Regions from separate parts of the Streptomyces sp. Da 82-17 genome, predicted to be linked through region 1. Evidence: riboswitches for the same ligand, from Rfam matches in the RefSeq annotation. Region 1 holds a riboswitch; each other region holds the start of a gene.
What was found. Region 1 has a riboswitch for cyclic di-AMP ahead of ACIDOF_RS14945 (NlpC/P60 family protein). Riboswitches for the same ligand answer to the same signal wherever they lie in the genome.

Region 1 (4,203 bases):
CTTGGCGGAGGCCAGCTTTCCGTTGATGTCCTTCTTGTGCTGGCGCAACTTCGCCCGGTGCGCGGAGAGTTCGCCGCTCTCGCGGTCGGCCTCGGCGCGCAGCCGGTCCAGATCGCGCAGCTGACCCTGGACCCGCCGGACGTCGGCGGCCTGCCGTGCACCCGCGCGGTCGGCGCGCATCACCCGGTCCAGGTAGCCGTCCGGGTCGGAGGCGAGGGCGAGCTGCAGGGAGGGCGCGATCGCGCCGGTGCGGTACTGCTGGGCTGCGGCCGAACCGAGCGCGGTACGCGCGGAGTTGAGGCGTTCGGTCCTGCGGGCGGCCTCGTCCTGCAGCTCGTCGACGCGGTCCTCGGCGGCCTCGGCCCGCTCCTTGACGCCGTTGTACTTCTCGGTGGCGATCTCCGCCTCGTGGTACAGCTTGTCGACCTTGGCCTTCACCTGCGCCGCGGTGAGCCGGGGCTCCGCGTGCCCGGTGCCCTGGAGCGCCGCACCGGAGGCCGCTCCGGCGATGGCCAGGGTGGCGGCGGTGCGGGCCGTATGGCCGCTGATCGAGCGCTGCTTGGGTTTTCGGTGCTTGCGTTGCCTGGGTTGCGCGGCCACTGATCCACTTCCTCACGCGTCCGGCGGCGACCCGCACAGGGGGAGCGGGCCGCCGCCGGACTTCTCGGCGGGGGCGACCGGCTGCCGCCCTACGGGGCGGGGGCGGCGTTGGTGCGTGCCGGTCACCTGGCCAAGGACGCTAAACCTCGGAGTCACGGGCCGATGACGGAATGTGCGCAACTGGCCGCAGAGAGTGCCGCCCGACTGCAATTGACCGGCCGCACGCGCGCGTGGTGCCGGTTTTTGACGCTCCTGCGACCGATTTCGCGGTACGCCGAGACCTCCCTGCCGAGTGCTGATATGTGCCCGGCTAGGCTCCGCTCCATGGACGTACTCATCAACGTGTTCGTCGCCCTGCACATCATCGGCATCGCCTCCCTCCTCGGCGGCTTCCTGACCCAGATGAAGGCGATGGGCGCGGGCACGGCACGGTTCACCCCCGCGATGCTGCACGGTGCGCTGACGATGCTGGTCACCGGTGTGGCCCTGGTCGGCCTCAACCAGGCCGACGACCAGACGGTCAACAACATCAAGATCGGCGTGAAGCTGGCCCTGCTGATCGTGATCCTCGGCCTCGTCTACGTGAAGCGCGACGAGGAGAAGGTGGACAAGGGGATGTTCGTGACGGTGGGCGCGCTCACCACCGTCAACATCTTCCTCGCGACGCTCTGGACGTAGCGGCTCCGCACACACGCGCAAGGGCCCGGACCGGAAAACGGTCCGGGCCCTTGCGCGTACCGGGCAGAACCGGCTCAGGCCGGCCGCACCACGCTGTGGATCGGCATGTAGTAGATCGACTCGACGCGTACGTTCGTCCCCGGCTTCGGGGCGTGGATCATCTTGCCGTCGCCGATGTAGATCCCGACGTGGCTGATGTCGTCGTAGAAGAACACCAGGTCACCGGGTTGTGCGTCGGCCGTCTTCACGGTCGTGCCGACCTTCACCTGGTCCCAGGTGGTGCGCGGCAGCGAGATCCCTGCCGCCTGCCAGGCGTCCTGCGTGAGCCCGGAGCAGTCGTACGAGTCGGGCCCGGTCGCGCCCCACACGTACGGCTTGCCGATCTGCGCCTCCGCGAAGGCGATCACCTTCTCCGCCTTGGCGGCGTACGAGGTGTCCGTGCCGGAACCAGAATCCGAACCGGAGCCCGAGCCGGAGTCGGAGCCCGAGCCGGAGTCCTGCTCCTGTTCCTCCTGCTCCTGCCGCGCCTCCTCCTCGGCCTGGCGCCTGCGCTCCTCCTCGGCCTGCTGCCGCGCGAGCTCCTCCGCCTTGCGCTTGGCCGCGGCCTCCTTCTCCCGCTCGATCGCGGCGAGCCGCGCCTTCTCCTCTGCGGTCAGCTTCGACAGCAGTTCGCGTGCCTCGGAGAGCTTGGCCTGCACGGCCCGCTTGCTCTCCCGGAGGTCGGCCTGCGACTCGGTCAGCGTCTCCAGGCTCTTCTGGGCCTTGCCGCGTTCGGCGGAGGCCTCGCGCTGCAGCGCCTCGTAGTCGTCGACGGCGCGCTTCTGCCGGTCGCTGAGGCGGTTCATCAGCTGCCGCTGGTCGAACATCTCCTGCGGGTCGTCGGCGAGGAGCAGATGCGCGGTCTCCGAGGTGCCGCCGTGGCGGTACTGGGCCGCGGCGAGCGAACCGAGCTCGCGCCGCGCCTCGTTGACCTTGTCGGTGCGCTCGGCGACCTGGTCGAGCAGCCCGTCGACCTCGCCGCGCTGCCGGTCGGTTCGCTCCTTGGCGGCGTTGTACTTCTGCGTGGCGACGCCTGCCTGCCGGTACAGGTCGTCGACCTTCTTCTGGACCTCTTCGAGGGACGGCTTCGGCTCGGCCGGTGCGGCGCCCGCGGTCTGCGACAGCAGGGCGACGGAGGTGAGAGCGGCGGTGGTGATGCCGACGGCCTGGGACGTCCGTATCAGACCCGGCCTGGACCGCGGCTTGCGGTGCGACGCCAAAGGAGGCGCTCCTTCCGTTGGCCGCCTACCGGGTTAGCTGTCGGGTTCGGGCGGATGGTTCGGAAGGGCTGCCCTACGGTCTCGTACGTTGTGCTCTTGTACGGGACCGATTCACCCCGGATGTGAAGGTGGGTCCCCGGCTCCGGCTGCCCGCGTGGGGCGCACCGGACTCGGCGCAGGCCGCGCGCTCCCGGCGTTTTTCGCCGGCGGGGGGACGTGCGGCCCGCCAGCAAAGTAGCCAACTCGTGTGCCAGCTGTGAAGGTTGGTGTCCGATAGGCCCGATACATTTTCGTGACTTTCGCTCTGTGTGAGCGGGTGAACACGGCTCGACCGGGCCTGTTCGCCGTACGGCAGAGGGGCGGCCCGGGGGAGGGCGGGGGTGGGCTCGGGGAACCGGGGTCGGGCTGTCAGTGCGTCCGCCTAGACTCGGTAGGCGATGAGCAGCCTCTTTGACGACAGCTTCCTGGCGGACCTCCAGCCCAAGGACGACGGGCCCCCGCCGCCGCCCGAGGAGCCCGCGCCGGAGCAGATTCCGGACGACCTCTTCGGCGGCCGCTTCGACGCGCCCCCGCCCAGGGACGCGTACTACCGCGACGGCGCCCCCCGCCCCGCGGTCGATCCGGCGACCCTGCTGGAGGGGCTGAACGACAACCAGCGCGCGGCCGTCGTGCACTCCGGCACCCCGCTGCTCATCGTCGCGGGTGCGGGCTCCGGCAAGACCCGCGTCCTCACCCACCGCATCGCCCACCTCCTCGCGGAGCGGGACGTCCACCCGGGCCAGATCCTCGCGATCACGTTCACGAACAAGGCCGCCGGCGAGATGAAGGAACGCGTCTCCGACCTGGTCGGCCCGCGGGCCAACGCGATGTGGGTGATGACCTTCCACAGCGCCTGCGTGCGGATCCTGCGCCGCGAGTCCAAGCGCCTCGGCTTCACTTCCTCGTTCTCGATCTACGACGCCGCCGACTCCAAGCGCCTGATGGCCCTGGTCTGCCGCGACCTCGACCTGGACCCGAAGCGCTTCCCGCCCAAGTCCTTCAGCGCGAAGATCTCCAACCTCAAGAACGAGCTCATCGACGAGGAGACCTTCGCCGGTCAGGCCGCCGACGGCTTCGAGAAGAACCTGGCGCAGGCGTACACGATGTACCAGCAGCGCCTCCGCGAGGCGAACGCCCTGGACTTCGACGACCTGATCATGACGACGGTCCACCTGCTCCAGGCGTTCCCGGACGTCGCCGAGCACTACCGCCGCCGCTTCCGCCACGTCATGGTCGACGAGTACCAGGACACCAACCACGCCCAGTACGCCCTGGTGCGCGAACTCGTGGGGAACGGCGAGCCGGTGGCCGACGGCGCCCCCGCGATCGAGCCCGCCGAGCTGTGCGTGGTGGGTGACGCGGACCAGTCGATCTACGCGTTCCGCGGCGCCACCATCCGCAACATCCTCCAGTTCGAGGAGGACTACCCGAACGCGACGACGATCCTCCTGGAGCAGAACTACCGCTCCACGCAGACGATCCTCTCCGCCGCCAACGCCGTCATCGAGCGGAACGAGAGCCGCCGCCCCAAGAACCTCTGGACCAACGCCGGTGAGGGCGCCCGCATCACGGGCTATGTCGCGGACACCGAGCACGACGAGGCGCAGTTCGTCGCCGAGGAGATCGA
Region 2 (4,203 bases), on a different contig from region 1:
CGGATCGGGGCCGCCGACGAGGGCGGCGCCGACCTCCTCTTCGTCCACACGCTGCTGCAGAGCCCCGCCACCGCGTTGTGCCTGGGCGGGCCCACCCGAGGGGAACCGCGATGAACACCGAAGACGACGCGATCGGCAGCGAGAATGCCGCGCAGCAGCCCGCCCGGCGTTCCATGGAGGAGAAGTTTCCCCGTGGCCTCTGGGTCCGGCTGATCATTTATGTGGCCGTGGGGCATCTCTTCGCGGCGTTCGTCTATCTGCTGTTCACCCTGGGCGGCCAGAACCAGTGATCCGGGCGCTGCGGTGTTCTAGTCGAGCAGGTTGGCGCGGAGGCGTTCGCGTATCTCCGGGGTGATCCGCAGGCCCTGTTCCAGATACGTGTCGACCGTGCCCCAGGTTTCCTCGATCGTGGTGAACGCCGCCGCCAGGTATTCGGCGCGGGCGTCGAAGAGAGGGCTGAGGAGCTCCATCACCTCGTCGGACATGGCGTCGGGGGAGGTGCTGCTGCGGTGCACCTTGTACCGCCGGTGGGCCGCGTTGGACTGGAGGTAGTCCTCCTCGATCGCCGGGCGCTCGACGCCGACCGCGAGCAGCGTGACGGCGATGGAGAGGCCCGCGCGGTCCTTGCCGGCGGCGCAGTGCATCAGGGCCGGCACGCTGTCCTCGGCGAGCGCGTGCAGGACGTGGCTGTGCTCGGCCGTGCGCTCCTTGATGATCGTGCGGTACGACGTGATCATCCGGTTCGCCGCCTTGCCGTCGGAGAGCAGGCCGCGCAGCTGGGCCGTGTCGCCCTCGCGGACCATCTTCCAGAACTCGGCGCCGTCGGCCGGGTCGGTCAGCGGCAGGTTCACGTTCCGCACGCCGGGCAGGGCGACGTCCTGGCCCTCCAGCTTCTGGTCCGCGGCGTTGCGGAAGTCGAAGATCGTGTGCAGGCCGAGGCCGGCGAGGAAGTCCGCGTCCGCCTCCGTGGCGTGCGCGAGGTGGCCGCTGCGGAAGAGGCGTCCCGCCCGCACCCGGCGCCCGTCGACGGTCGGCAGCCCGCCGAGGTCCCGGAAGTTGCGTACCCCTGCGAGCTCGGGCTCTGTCGACGGGACCTGCTGCGTCACGGGGGCTCCTCCCATTCGGCCGTCGGCGCTGCTCGTCGACGGGGCGCGTCTTCGACGATACGACACACGTACGACATGAGTTCCTGGGGCAAGCAGTTGTCCGGGGGCGGGGGGAAGTGCGGCGAACGGGCTGGGGAGCTTGCGGCAATCGGCGCACATTCTGCAGTTCGCCTTCAATGTCCGTTTCAGGGTGTTCGCGGTAACTGGCCCTGGAGTAAAGGGAGGTGGGGCGAACTGTCGTGAGCGGGATCATATTCGTGACGGTGCGTGGCGGTCTCCGGCGGGCGATTTCCTTATGCCTGAACGCCCTTGAAGTTTCCGTGTCGACGGAGTGTGACCGTGAATTCGAGAAAGGATCACCGTTCCGTGCGGGCCCGGGAATTGAATCCTTGTCGGCCCGCTCTTCGCTCCATTACGGTCGCCGACGTCCGGGCGGACGCCCAATCCTGCCGCCGTCCGGATTCCCGCACACCCACCCGTGCACGGCAGGAGCGGGGGACCCACGGTAAAACGCCGGATCCGGTCCACCGGAGCGGCTTGGGGTGAAGTCGCGGAAACGCGGCCGGGCAGCTCCAGCCCGAACCCGACAGCTCACCTCGCAGGCGCCGGAGAGGAATTCGCCATGCCCGCGAAGGGTAAGCACCGCCGTCCCAAGTCCCTGCGCCTCACCCGCGGTTTCGCCGTCGCCGGAACCGGCTCGGCCGCGCTCGCGCTGCCGCTGCTCGGTGCCACCGGAGCGAACGCCGCCGCCCCCGAGGCCGCCCCCGCCACCACCGAACTGGCCGCCGCCGGCGCGCAGTCCGCCGCGCAGGCCGCACCGCAGACCGCCCCGCAGGCCGCCTCCAAGGCCGCCGAGTCGTACTCCGTGGTCTCCGGCGACACCCTCTCCGGGATCGCCCGGCAGCTCGACGTGGACGGCGGCTGGAAGCGGCTGTACGAGGACAACCGCAAGGTCGTCGGCGGTGACCCGGGCCTGATCCTGCCCGGCCAGAAGCTGACCGTCGGCGGTGCGAAGGCCGAGGCGCCCAAGGCCGCGAAGAAGGCCCCGGCCAAGGCGGCCGAGCCCGCGAAGCCCGCCAAGGCCGAGTCGGCCCCGGCCGAGGCCGAGCCCGCCGCCGCGGACGGCTTCACCGCCCCGGTCGAGGCCGCCGTCTCCACCGCGTACCGCACCGCCGGCGGCATGTGGTCCAGCGGCTACCACACCGGCACCGACTTCGTCGTCCCGACCGGCACGCCCATCAAGGCCATCGGCGAGGGCACCGTCGTCTCCGCCGGCTGGAGCGGCTCGTACGGCAACGAGGTCGTCATCCGGCACGCCGACGGGCACTACTCCCAGTACGCCCACATGACCTCCCTGAACGTGGCCAGTGGCCAGACCGTCAGCGGCGGCCAGCAGATCGGCCTGTCCGGCTCCACCGGCAACTCCACCGGACCGCACCTGCACTTCGAGGTGCGCACCGGCCCGAGCTACGGCTCCGACGTCGACCCGCTGGCGTACCTGCGCTCGCACGGCGTCACTGTCTGACGCGGCGTCTGCTCCCGTACGCGGACCGGCACTCGGGAATCCCGAGCGCCGGTCCGTCGTACGTTTCGGACACGCCCTGAACGTCACCGGACCAGCCACGCGCCCGCCGCGAGGAGCAGGCAGCGCACCCCGTCCCGCACCGCCCGCTCCGGTACCGGGGCGAACAGCGGGGAGTGGTTGTGCGGGATGTGGGGCGGGAGGCCGGTCGCCAGGTCGGCCGGGGCGAGCCCGGCGAAGCCGGCCGGGTCGAGGCCGCCGAAGACCCAGTACACCGACGGCACGCCCAGGGCGCTGCCGAACACCCCGAAGTCCTCGGCGCCGGTGAGGGGTTGAGGGAGCGTCAGGACCGCGTCGGCGCCGAGCGCGGTGCGGAACGCGGCGTCGACGGTCGCACTCGCCGCCGGGTCGTTGACCGTCGCCGGGAAGCTGCTCAGCAGGGTCGTCTCGGGCGGTTTCGGCGCCGCCGACGCCGCCGCCTCCGCCTGCACGATCCGCTCGACGGCCGCGAGGAGCTGCTCCCGTACGTCGGATGTCGTGCTGCGCAGGGTCAGCTTCAGGTCGGCGGTGTCCGGGATGACGTTCTCGCGCGTCCCGGCGTTGATCGAGCCCACGCTGAGGACGGCCGTGCGCTCCGGGGCGACCTCCCGGGACACCACCGTCTGCAGCCGCAGCACGACCGCGGCGGCCATCACCACCGGGTCGACCGTCGACGCCGGGCTCGACCCGTGCCCGCCCCGGCCGTGCAGCCGTACCGCCAGGCCGTCCGCCGCGGCCGTCATCGGGCCGGGCCGGAGCGCGACGAGCCCGGCCGGGGCGGGGGCCACGTGCTGGGCCAGGCAGACGTCGGCGCGCGGGAAGCGGTCGAGGAAGCCGTCGTCGAGCATCGCGGGGGCGCCACCGACCTCCTCGGCGGGCTGGAACACCGCCACGACCGTGCCGCGCCAGGCCGACCGGTTCGCGGCGAGCAGCGCGGTCGCGCCGAGCAGGCAGGTGACGTGCAGGTCGTGCCCGCAGGCGTGCATCACCGGGACCGTCTCCCCGTCGGCGTCCACGGCGGTACGGGTCGACGCGTACGGCAGGCCGGTGGCCTCGCGCACCGGCAGGGCGTCCATGTCGGCGCGCAGCAGCACGACCGGGCCCGGCCCGTTGGCGAGCGTGCCGACCACGCCGGTGCCGCCCACGCCCTCGGTGACCCTCCAGCCCTGCTCCCGCAGCCGCGCGGCGACGATCCCGGCCGTCCGCACCTCCTGGTGGGACAGCTCCGGGTGGGCGTGCAGATCGCGGTAGAGGTCCTGCAGGGAGGCGAGCCGGTCCTCGATCCCGGTGAGCAGCGGCGCGGGCGATGCGGTCATGGGGCTCCCTCTCGGTACGGGGCGCGGTGCGCTCGGCGGGCGCGGGCACGTTGCGGTGATGCCCCTCGGCGGGGACGGTGAGACATCGGTTCGGCGGGGGCGGGGCGACGGCGGTGCGACGTCGCGGACGGCCGCGGCCTCGGGCGCCGGTGCGTTCGCGGGGGTCGGCGGAAGGCGTCACGATGGCTGGAGGGGCGGCGGGGGAGGCGGCGGGGGAGAG
Region 3 (4,203 bases), on a different contig from region 1:
GGTTCGACCAGGTCGGGGCGGCCGACCGTGCCGATGAGCAGGGAGCCGCCGGTGAACGCGGCGACCGGGCGGCCGGCGTCGCTGAGCACGTACGCGGTGTGGTGCGGGGTGTGGCCGGGGGTGGCGACGGCGGCCAGGGCGAGGTCCGTGTCGACGTCGACGGTGTCCCCGTCGGCCACGGGGGTCCGGGCGAAGGAGACGTGCGCGCCGGCCGGGACCAGGTAGGCGGCGCCGGTGAGGCGGGCGAGCTCCAGGCCGCCGGTCACGTAGTCGTTGTGGATGTGCGTCTCCACGACGTGGGTGATGCGCACGCCCCGCCGCGCGGCCGCGGCCAGGACCTGGTCGATGTCCCGCGGCGGGTCCACGGCCACTGCCGCGCGCTCGCCGCCGGCCAGGTAGCTGCGGTTGCCGAGGCCCTCGAGCTCGATGGTGTCGACGAAGAACACAGGGAAACTCCTCACGGACGAAAATTACCCCCCGGGGTATGTCACTCACCTTAACAGCATTACCCCCGGGGGTATATTTCCGGGGCTGTGAGCACGTGACGGACCCGACAACCGCCTGGGGTGCGGCACTCTCGCCACTGCCGGGAGCAGCGGGAACACAGCGCAGCGGGAACGCAGAGCGCAGAGGGAGGAGCGGAGACGTGGGGGCCGTACGGGGCGAGGAGGCGTCGGCGTCGACGGAACTGTGGGCGCGGCACCGGCCGCTGTGCCCGCCTGTGGGCCATGAGCTGCGCGGCCCGTACCGGGACGCCTGGGTGCGCTTCCACAGCCTGCCGGGCTCGAAGCGGTACGCGGAGGACGAGGCCGATGCGGCCGAGCGGGACCGGATGCGGGGGCGGCACGCCGAGTGGCTGCCCGCCCACCCCTCAGGGCTGTGACAAGGCCCCGGAGAACCCCGAGAACCCGGAGAACCCGGAGTACGCCTCAGCGGCGGACCGCTCGTACCACCGTGTCCAGGGCCGCCGCGTCCCCCACGGGGCGGCGGGCGACCTCGGCGACGGCGATGTCGGCGTACGGCTCCCAGGCCGCGGTGACCTGGTCCGTACTGGAGAGGACCTGCAGGTCCTGGGGGCCGCCGATGCCGTGGTCGAGGTTGCTGATGTCGTGGCCGACGAGGAGCAGGGTCGCTCCGGGCCGGGCGACACGGCAGGCGGTGTCGAGGACCCCCTCCATATCCTGCCGAGGGAGCTGGAGGTAGGAGAGGAGCACCAGGTCGTACGCGGACTCCTGCGGGGCGTAGCGCGTCACGTCGGCCAACTCGGCGTGCACATCGGCCTGTTGGCGTTCTGCGAGGTCGGCCATGCGCCGTACGGCGACGGGTGAGAAGTCGACCGCGTCGACGCTCCAGCCCCGGCGGGCCAGCCACAGGGCGTTGCGCCCCTCCCCGGCGGCGAGGTCGAGGGCGCGGCCGGGCGGGAGTTCGGAGGTCTCACGGACGACCCACAGGTTGGGCTCGGCGGGCCATACGCGTTCCTCCGCGCCGTACCGCTCGTCCCAGGCGTTCGCGTCCACGTCCCTCACTCCTCCTCGCGCTCCGACCGACGAGCCCCCGACCACCGAGCCCCGCGGCCCACTCCGTCGCCGGACCCCACAGCCGTCAAGCTACGCGCGCCCGCACGGGGCCGCGACCCGCCGCCGGCGCCCACCCGGTGCCCCAAGTCGCCCCACCCGATCCCGCTCACCCCCACCCGCTCACCTATGTCCGAGTTCGCCCGATTAAGTCACCTCATTACAGCATTGGCGGCTTACATAAATTAGCGCCCATATTGGTGACACAGCACCTGAATTGCCCGTCAGATTCGCCCGACTTCCGCATTTCACGGCCGTATCGAATTCAGTGAGACGGGTCACACGGAACAACCGTCCCCCCGACAGACGCCGAAAACGCACATCCGGTTCCCGCAAAGCGAGTTGAGCCTTTTCGATCTCGGCGGGCGGCGTGTTCCAGGACACATGAATGCGCTCCGTACATTCCCCGTTCAATTTCCGACCTTGTTCCTCCGCGACTTTCTCGCCTAACGTCACCGTGAATCCGGACGGAACGCCGAATCCTGCCGCCGCCCGGAGAACCTCACACCGACTCACTTACGCACGGCAGGAGCGGGGGACCCAGGTAAGTCGCCGGTCCGGCACGTCCGGAACGGCTTGGGGTGAAGTCGCATGCGCAGTGCGACCGGACATCTCCCGTCCGAACCCGACAGCTCACCTCGTAGGCGACGGAGAGGAATTCGTCATGCCTGCAAAGGGAAAGCACCGCCGCCCCAAGTCCCGTTCGCTCAACCGGGGAATCGCCTTCGTGGGGACCGGCGGAGCAGCGCTCGTACTTCCGGTGATCGGCGCGACCGCGGCGAGCGCGGCGCCCGCGGGTGCGGCCAAGGCCGAGGCCGTTCAGGCGAGCCCGGCCGCGAAGCCGGCCGCCGCGAAGACGTACACCGTCGTCGCGGGTGACTCCCTCTCCGCGATCGCCCGGGAGCACTCCCTCAGCGGCGGCTGGAAGAAGCTGTACGAGGCCAACCGCGACGCCCTCGGCGACAACCCGGGCCTCATCCACCCCGGCCTGAAGCTCACCCTCGGCAAGAAGGCCGAGAAGGCCGACGCCTCCCGTGCCTCCGCCGAGCGCGCCGACCGCTCCGAGCGCAAGGGCGCCACCGAGGTGCAGCCCGCCGCGGCGAAGAAGGCGTACACCAACGACCTCGACGGCTGGATCCGCGAGTCGCTCGACATCATGGCCCAGCACGGCATCCCCGGCACGTACGAGGGCATCCACCGCAACATCATGCGGGAGTCCTCCGGCAACCCGCTGGCCATGAACAACTGGGACATCAACGCCCAGAACGGCACCCCGTCCAAGGGTCTGCTGCAGGTCATCGCCCCCACCTTCGAGGCCTACCACGTGCCCGGCACGTCGACCGACAGCTTCGACCCGGTCGCCAACATCACCGCCGCCTGCAACTACGCGGCGGACCGCTACGGCTCGATCGACAACGTCAACGGCCCGTACTAAACGAGCAGTCGGGCCGGACGGGTTCGTCCCGTCGGCCACGGCGACCGCCTCGGAGGGGGCGTCACGGCAGCGGAAGTCTCCGCCGTCGTGACGCCCCCTCCGCGCATGACATGGCGAGGCGCGTCAGCCCCGCAGCGACGCCGAGATGTCCTCCAGGCTGCGGCCCTTCGTCTCCGGCAGCTTGCGGTGCAGGTAGACCACGCCGAGCAGGCCGAAGAGACCGTAGATCCAGAACAGACCGGTGGGCGTGAGGGCGTTGATGGTGGTGAGGACGGTGAGGGAGATGGCGAAGTCGAGGCCCCAGTGGGTGACGTTGCCGAAGGAGCTGGCCTTGCCGCGTACCGCCGTCGGGAAGATCTCGCTGTTGATGAGCCAGATCGCGAGGCCGAGGCTGGGCGCGAACGCCGCGATGTACAGGCAGAGCCCGGCCACGAGCAGGCCGCCGGAGACGGGGCGCCCGTCGTCGCCCATCAGGTACAGCGCGCCGAGCAGCACGAGCGCCAGGACCACGACCGACGTGCCGCCGAGCAGCAGCGGGCGGCGGCCGACCCGGTCGACGAGCAGCAGCGCCACGAACGTCAGGCACATGTTGACCAGGCCGATGCCGAGCGAGGAGAGGATCGCGGCGGAGCTGCCGAAACCGGCCTGCTTGAGCATGGTCGGCGCGTAGTAGATGACCGCGTTGACGCCGACCAGCTGGTTGGTGGCCGCGACGACCACGCCGAGGATTACGGCGGGACGCATCGCGGGGCGCAGCAGATCGCGGTAGCTGGTGCGGGTCTCGGCCGCGGACAGCGCCTCGATCTCGGCGAGTTCGGCGTCGGCGGCCTCGGGCGTACGGGTGCGGAGCAGCGCGGCGCGGGCCTCGTCGCGGCGGCCGCGGTCGAGGAGCCAGCGCGGGCTCTCCGCGAGGCGCAGCACGCCGGCGAACATCGCGAGCGCGGGCAGCAGCCCGAGCCCCAGCATCCAGCGCCAGCCCTCACCGTCGTCGAAGAGATAGCCGACCAGGTACGAGACGAAGATCCCGACCGTGATCATGAGTTGGTTGAGCGACACCAGCCGGCCGCGGGAGCGGGCCGGGGCGATCTCGGCGATGTACGCGGGCACCGTCAGCGACGCCGTGCCGATCGCCAGGCCGAGCAGCACCCGGGCCACGATCAGCACCTCGACGCCCGGCGCGAGGGCGGAGGCGAC
Region 4 (4,203 bases), on a different contig from region 1:
CACGGCGTCAGCACTGTGACTTTCACGTGATCTGCGCTGTATCGGGTTGTGACAAGCGTTCGACTGTCGCTACGTTTCACCCTCGGCTCGGACGCCACGGCTGTCACACGCCACGGCTGCAGACGCCATGCCTGTCGTCGCGCGAAAGGGAACCGCATGCTCTCCGGGAACGGTCGTCACCGACGCCCCCGCCAGGCCCCGGCCCTCGTGGTCGCGGCCGGAGTGACCGGATCAGCGATCGCCATCCCGCTGCTCGGCGCGACCGGCGCCAGTGCCGCGGACGCCACCGTCGACGCCAACACCTGGGACCGCCTCGCCGACTGCGAGAGCGGCGGCGTGTGGAACGCCGACACCGGCAACGGCTACTACGGCGGCCTCCAGTTGACCCAGGCGGACTGGGAGGCCTTCGGCGGTCTGAAGTACGCCCCGAGCGCCGACCTGGCCAGCCGTGCCCAGCAGGTGGCCGTGGCGGAGAACGTGCTCGCCGAGCGCGGGCCGCTGGCCTGGCCCACCTGCGGCCTGGTCGCCGGCTTCCCGCTCACCGACCCCGCGGACGGCGACCAGTCGGACCAGCCGAGCGAGGAGCCGAGCGAGGAGCCCACCGAGTTCCCGTCGGACGACCCCTCAGCCGAGGACCCGACCCCGCCCGGCGACACCTCCGTCGAGGAGCCCGCGGACACCCCGACCGACTCCCCGACCGACGCCCCGTCAGACGACACAAAGGGCGAAACGGACGGCGAGGCGGACGGCGGGACGGGCGGCGGATCCGACGGCAAGGGCAGCGGCGACAGCGCGGACGAAACGGGCAACTCCGGCCAGAACGGCTCCGGAAAGCATCGCGGCGAACCCGCCCCCGAGTCCCCGGACTCCCCGGAGGAGGGTCGCGACTCCAACTCCTCGGGCCGGCACGCCTCGCGCGGCGACGGCTCCCGCGGCGACGCCGAAGGCGCGTACACGGTCCGCGTCGGCGACAGCCTCTCCGCGATCGCCGACGCCCGTGGCGTCGACGGCGGTTGGCCCGCGCTCTACGCCGCCAACGAGGACGCGATCGGCTCCGACCCGGACCTCATCCTCCCTGGCCAGCGGCTCGACCTCGGCTGACCGGCGGCCGGCCGGTGTGGGTGCGAGCAGGGTGAAACTGGGCGGAATCCGGCGGCAGTTCGCTGCTGAATGTCCGTTATAAAGACACTTCGCCCGGGGTGAGAGATGAGTCTCATCAGCCCTGATCGGCTTGGTATTTCCACCGAGCGCACGGCTACGGTCGTCACCGCTCGCCACTGGCGGGCCCCGATGGCCGTCACGCCGAATCCTGCCGGCGGCCCTTGGGAACAGTCGTCGCGTCAAGCGCCGTAGGCAGGAGCGGGGGACCCAAGGTTTGCGCCGGGCCCGGCCGTTGAGGCTCCACGCGGAGCCCGCAGCGGTGCAGGGAACGGCTTGGGGTGAAGTCGCCGCGTATGTCCCGGATTTCGGGGTGTACGGAACGAGGCGGCCGGGCAACTCACACGGCCCGAACCCGACAGCTCACCTCGCAGGCGTCGGTGAGGGGATTACTCCATGCTGTTCTCCGGCAAGGGCAAGCACCGTCGTCTGACCAAGGCCGAGAAGGCCGGCCGCGCCCTCGCGCTCGCCGGTGTCGCCGGCGCCGCGGTCGCCGCCCCGCTGGCCACCGCGGGCTCCGCCTCCGCCGCCACCGCCTCCGAGTGGGACGCCGTGGCCCAGTGCGAGGCCGGCGGCAACTGGTCCATCAACACCGGCAACGGCTACTACGGCGGCCTGCAGTTCTCGGCCTCCACCTGGAACGCCTACGGCGGCACCAAGTACGCGGCCACCGCCGACCAGGCCACCAAGGCCCAGCAGATAGAGATCGGCGAGAAGGTCCTCGCCGGACAGGGCAAGGGCGCCTGGCCGAACTGCGGCACCGGCCTCTCCAACGCCGCCTACGACGGCGGCGGTTCGGCGCAGCCCGCCGAGCAGGCCCCGCAGCAGCAGGCCGCCCCGCAGCCCGAGCGCAAGGCCGAGCAGCCCGCCTCCCGCTCGCAGGAGCGCGCCCCGCAGAAGACCGTCGAGACCCCGACCGGCAAGAAGGTCAAGAAGGGCGACGGCGAGTACAAGGTGAAGAAGGGCGACACCCTCTCCTCCATCGCCGAGGCGCACGACGTCAAGGGCGGCTGGGCGAAGCTGTTCGACCTGAACAAGGACATCGTCGACGACGCCGACTTCATCTACCCGGGCCAGCAGCTGCACCTGAAGTAAGCGGCCCGCGCGGCGCCCCCCACACTCCCCGCCCCGGCGTGCATTCCCCCGTACGCGCCGGGGCGGGGGCATGCCCGTACCGCGTGCCGTACCGCCTGCACCACCGCGTGCGCTGTTGAGCGGGGTGGCGCACACCCGCGTACCGCTCGGTAGTGTTGTTGCTCTTTTGCCCCGCAATGCGATTCTTCGGGCCTCTTTTCGTCCCAGCGGGCGGGCGGCCGGGTGGCCGAGCCTCAGCGGGCGGTTAGGCTCGTGAGACGCAAGGCAAAGAAGGTCGGCCGCAAGGGCGCGGCCCTCGTGCAAGCACAGCTTGCGTCACATCCCAGAAGGAGATGCTCGTGCCGTCCATCGACGTCGTCGTAGCCCGGGAAATCCTGGACTCCCGAGGCAACCCCACGGTCGAGGTCGAGGTCGGCCTCGACGACGGGAGCACCGGCCGTGCCGCCGTCCCGTCCGGCGCCTCCACCGGTGCCTTCGAGGCCATCGAACTCCGTGACGGTGACCCGAACCGTTACCAGGGCAAGGGTGTCGAGAAGGCCGTCCTCGCGGTCATCGAGCAGATCGGCCCGGAGCTGGTCGGCTACGACGCCACCGAGCAGCGCCTGATCGACCAGGCCATGTTCGACCTGGACGCCACCGACAACAAGGGCTCGCTCGGCGCCAACGCCATCCTGGGCGTCTCCCTCGCCGTCGCCCACGCCGCCTCCGAGGCGAGCGACCTGCCGCTGTTCCGTTACCTCGGCGGCCCGAACGCGCACCTGCTGCCGGTGCCGATGATGAACATCCTGAACGGCGGCTCGCACGCCGACTCCAACGTGGACATCCAGGAGTTCATGATCGCCCCGATCGGCGCGGAGTCCTTCTCCGAGGCGCTGCGCTGGGGCACCGAGGTCTACCACACGCTGAAGAAGGTCCTGAAGAGCAAGGGCCTGGCCACCGGCCTCGGCGACGAGGGCGGCTTCGCCCCGAACCTCGGCTCCAACCGCGAGGCCCTCGACCTCATCCTCGAGGCCATCAAGGAGGCCGGTTACGTTCCCGGCCAGCAGATCGCCCTCGCCCTCGACGTCGCCGCCTCCGAGTTCTACAAGGACGGCAAGTACAACTTCGAGGGCAAGGACCGCTCCGCCGCCGAGATGACGGAGTACTACGAGGAGCTCGTCTCCGCGTACCCGCTCGTCTCCATCGAGGACCCGCTGTTCGAGGACGACTGGGCCGGCTGGAACGTCATCACCGAGAAGCTCGGCTCCAAGGTCCAGCTCGTCGGCGACGACCTGTTCGTCACCAACCCGGAGCGCCTGGCCCGCGGCATCGAGGAGAACTCGGCCAACGCCCTGCTCGTCAAGGTCAACCAGATCGGTTCGCTGACCGAGACCCTGGACGCCGTCGAGCTGGCCCAGCGCAACGGCTTCAAGTGCATGATGTCCCACCGCTCCGGCGAGACCGAGGACGTCACCATCGCCGACCTGGCCGTCGCCACCAACTGCGGCCAGATCAAGACCGGCGCCCCGGCCCGCTCCGAGCGCGTCGCCAAGTACAACCAGCTGCTGCGCATCGAGGAGATCCTCGACGACGCCGCGGTCTACGCCGGCCGCAGCGCCTTCCCGCGCTTCAAGGGCTGAGCCGTAGTCACCAGGTAGTTACGTACGTCCCCGCACCCGGTCCCGTACCGTGTGCGGGGACGTACGTGCGTGTGAACGGGAGGCGGGGACATGGCCGTGAAGGACCGGGACCGGTTCTCCACCGCGACCAGGATCCGGTTGCTCGGCGAGCAGACGGCCGCCCGGGTCTACCGCTCCCAGACCAAACGGCAGGCCCGCCGCTCCCGCCTCACCGGCCGCGCCGCGCTCCTCGCCCTCGTCGTCTGCTCGCTGATCGTGGCGCTCGCGTACCCGATGCGGCAGTGGGTGGCGCAGCGCGCCGACATCGCGGAGCAGGAGCAGAAGCTGGCCG

Region 2: it holds a riboswitch for cyclic di-AMP, as region 1 does, so the genes downstream of both, ACIDOF_RS24230 (peptidoglycan DD-metalloendopeptidase family protein) here and ACIDOF_RS14945 (NlpC/P60 family protein) in region 1, are expected to answer to the same signal.
Region 3: it holds a riboswitch for cyclic di-AMP, as region 1 does, so the genes downstream of both, ACIDOF_RS31915 (transglycosylase SLT domain-containing protein) here and ACIDOF_RS14945 (NlpC/P60 family protein) in region 1, are expected to answer to the same signal.
Region 4: it holds a riboswitch for cyclic di-AMP, as region 1 does, so the genes downstream of both, ACIDOF_RS26215 (transglycosylase family protein) here and ACIDOF_RS14945 (NlpC/P60 family protein) in region 1, are expected to answer to the same signal.

The regions. Positions count from the first base shown of each region.
Region 1 covers NZ_JBJURH010000007.1:266,273-270,475, forward strand. Annotated here, with positions in the region: gene ACIDOF_RS14935 (NlpC/P60 family protein) at 1-600, opposite strand, end outside; gene ACIDOF_RS14940 (hypothetical protein) at 925-1,278, shown strand; gene ACIDOF_RS14945 (NlpC/P60 family protein) at 1,353-2,537, opposite strand; cyclic di-AMP (ydaO/yuaA leader) riboswitch at 2,544-2,723, opposite strand; gene pcrA (DNA helicase PcrA) at 2,975-4,203, shown strand, end outside.
Region 2 covers NZ_JBJURH010000015.1:48,397-52,599, reverse strand. Annotated here, with positions in the region: gene ACIDOF_RS24245 (helix-turn-helix domain-containing protein) at 1-114, shown strand, start outside; gene ACIDOF_RS24240 (DUF6126 family protein) at 174-290, shown strand; gene ACIDOF_RS24235 (tyrosine-protein phosphatase) at 309-1,106, opposite strand; cyclic di-AMP (ydaO/yuaA leader) riboswitch at 1,566-1,724, shown strand; gene ACIDOF_RS24230 (peptidoglycan DD-metalloendopeptidase family protein) at 1,729-2,631, shown strand; gene ACIDOF_RS24225 (amidohydrolase) at 2,715-3,983, opposite strand.
Region 3 covers NZ_JBJURH010000025.1:39,743-43,945, forward strand. Annotated here, with positions in the region: gene ACIDOF_RS31900 (MBL fold metallo-hydrolase) at 1-446, opposite strand, end outside; gene ACIDOF_RS31905 (hypothetical protein) at 647-883, shown strand; gene ACIDOF_RS31910 (class I SAM-dependent methyltransferase) at 930-1,517, opposite strand; cyclic di-AMP (ydaO/yuaA leader) riboswitch at 2,070-2,234, shown strand; gene ACIDOF_RS31915 (transglycosylase SLT domain-containing protein) at 2,239-3,009, shown strand; gene ACIDOF_RS31920 (sugar porter family MFS transporter) at 3,133-4,203, opposite strand, start outside.
Region 4 covers NZ_JBJURH010000017.1:93,110-97,312, reverse strand. Annotated here, with positions in the region: gene ACIDOF_RS26220 (transglycosylase family protein) at 223-1,101, shown strand; cyclic di-AMP (ydaO/yuaA leader) riboswitch at 1,336-1,550, shown strand; gene ACIDOF_RS26215 (transglycosylase family protein) at 1,555-2,253, shown strand; gene eno (phosphopyruvate hydratase) at 2,592-3,872, shown strand; gene ACIDOF_RS26205 (FtsB family cell division protein) at 3,963-4,203, shown strand, end outside.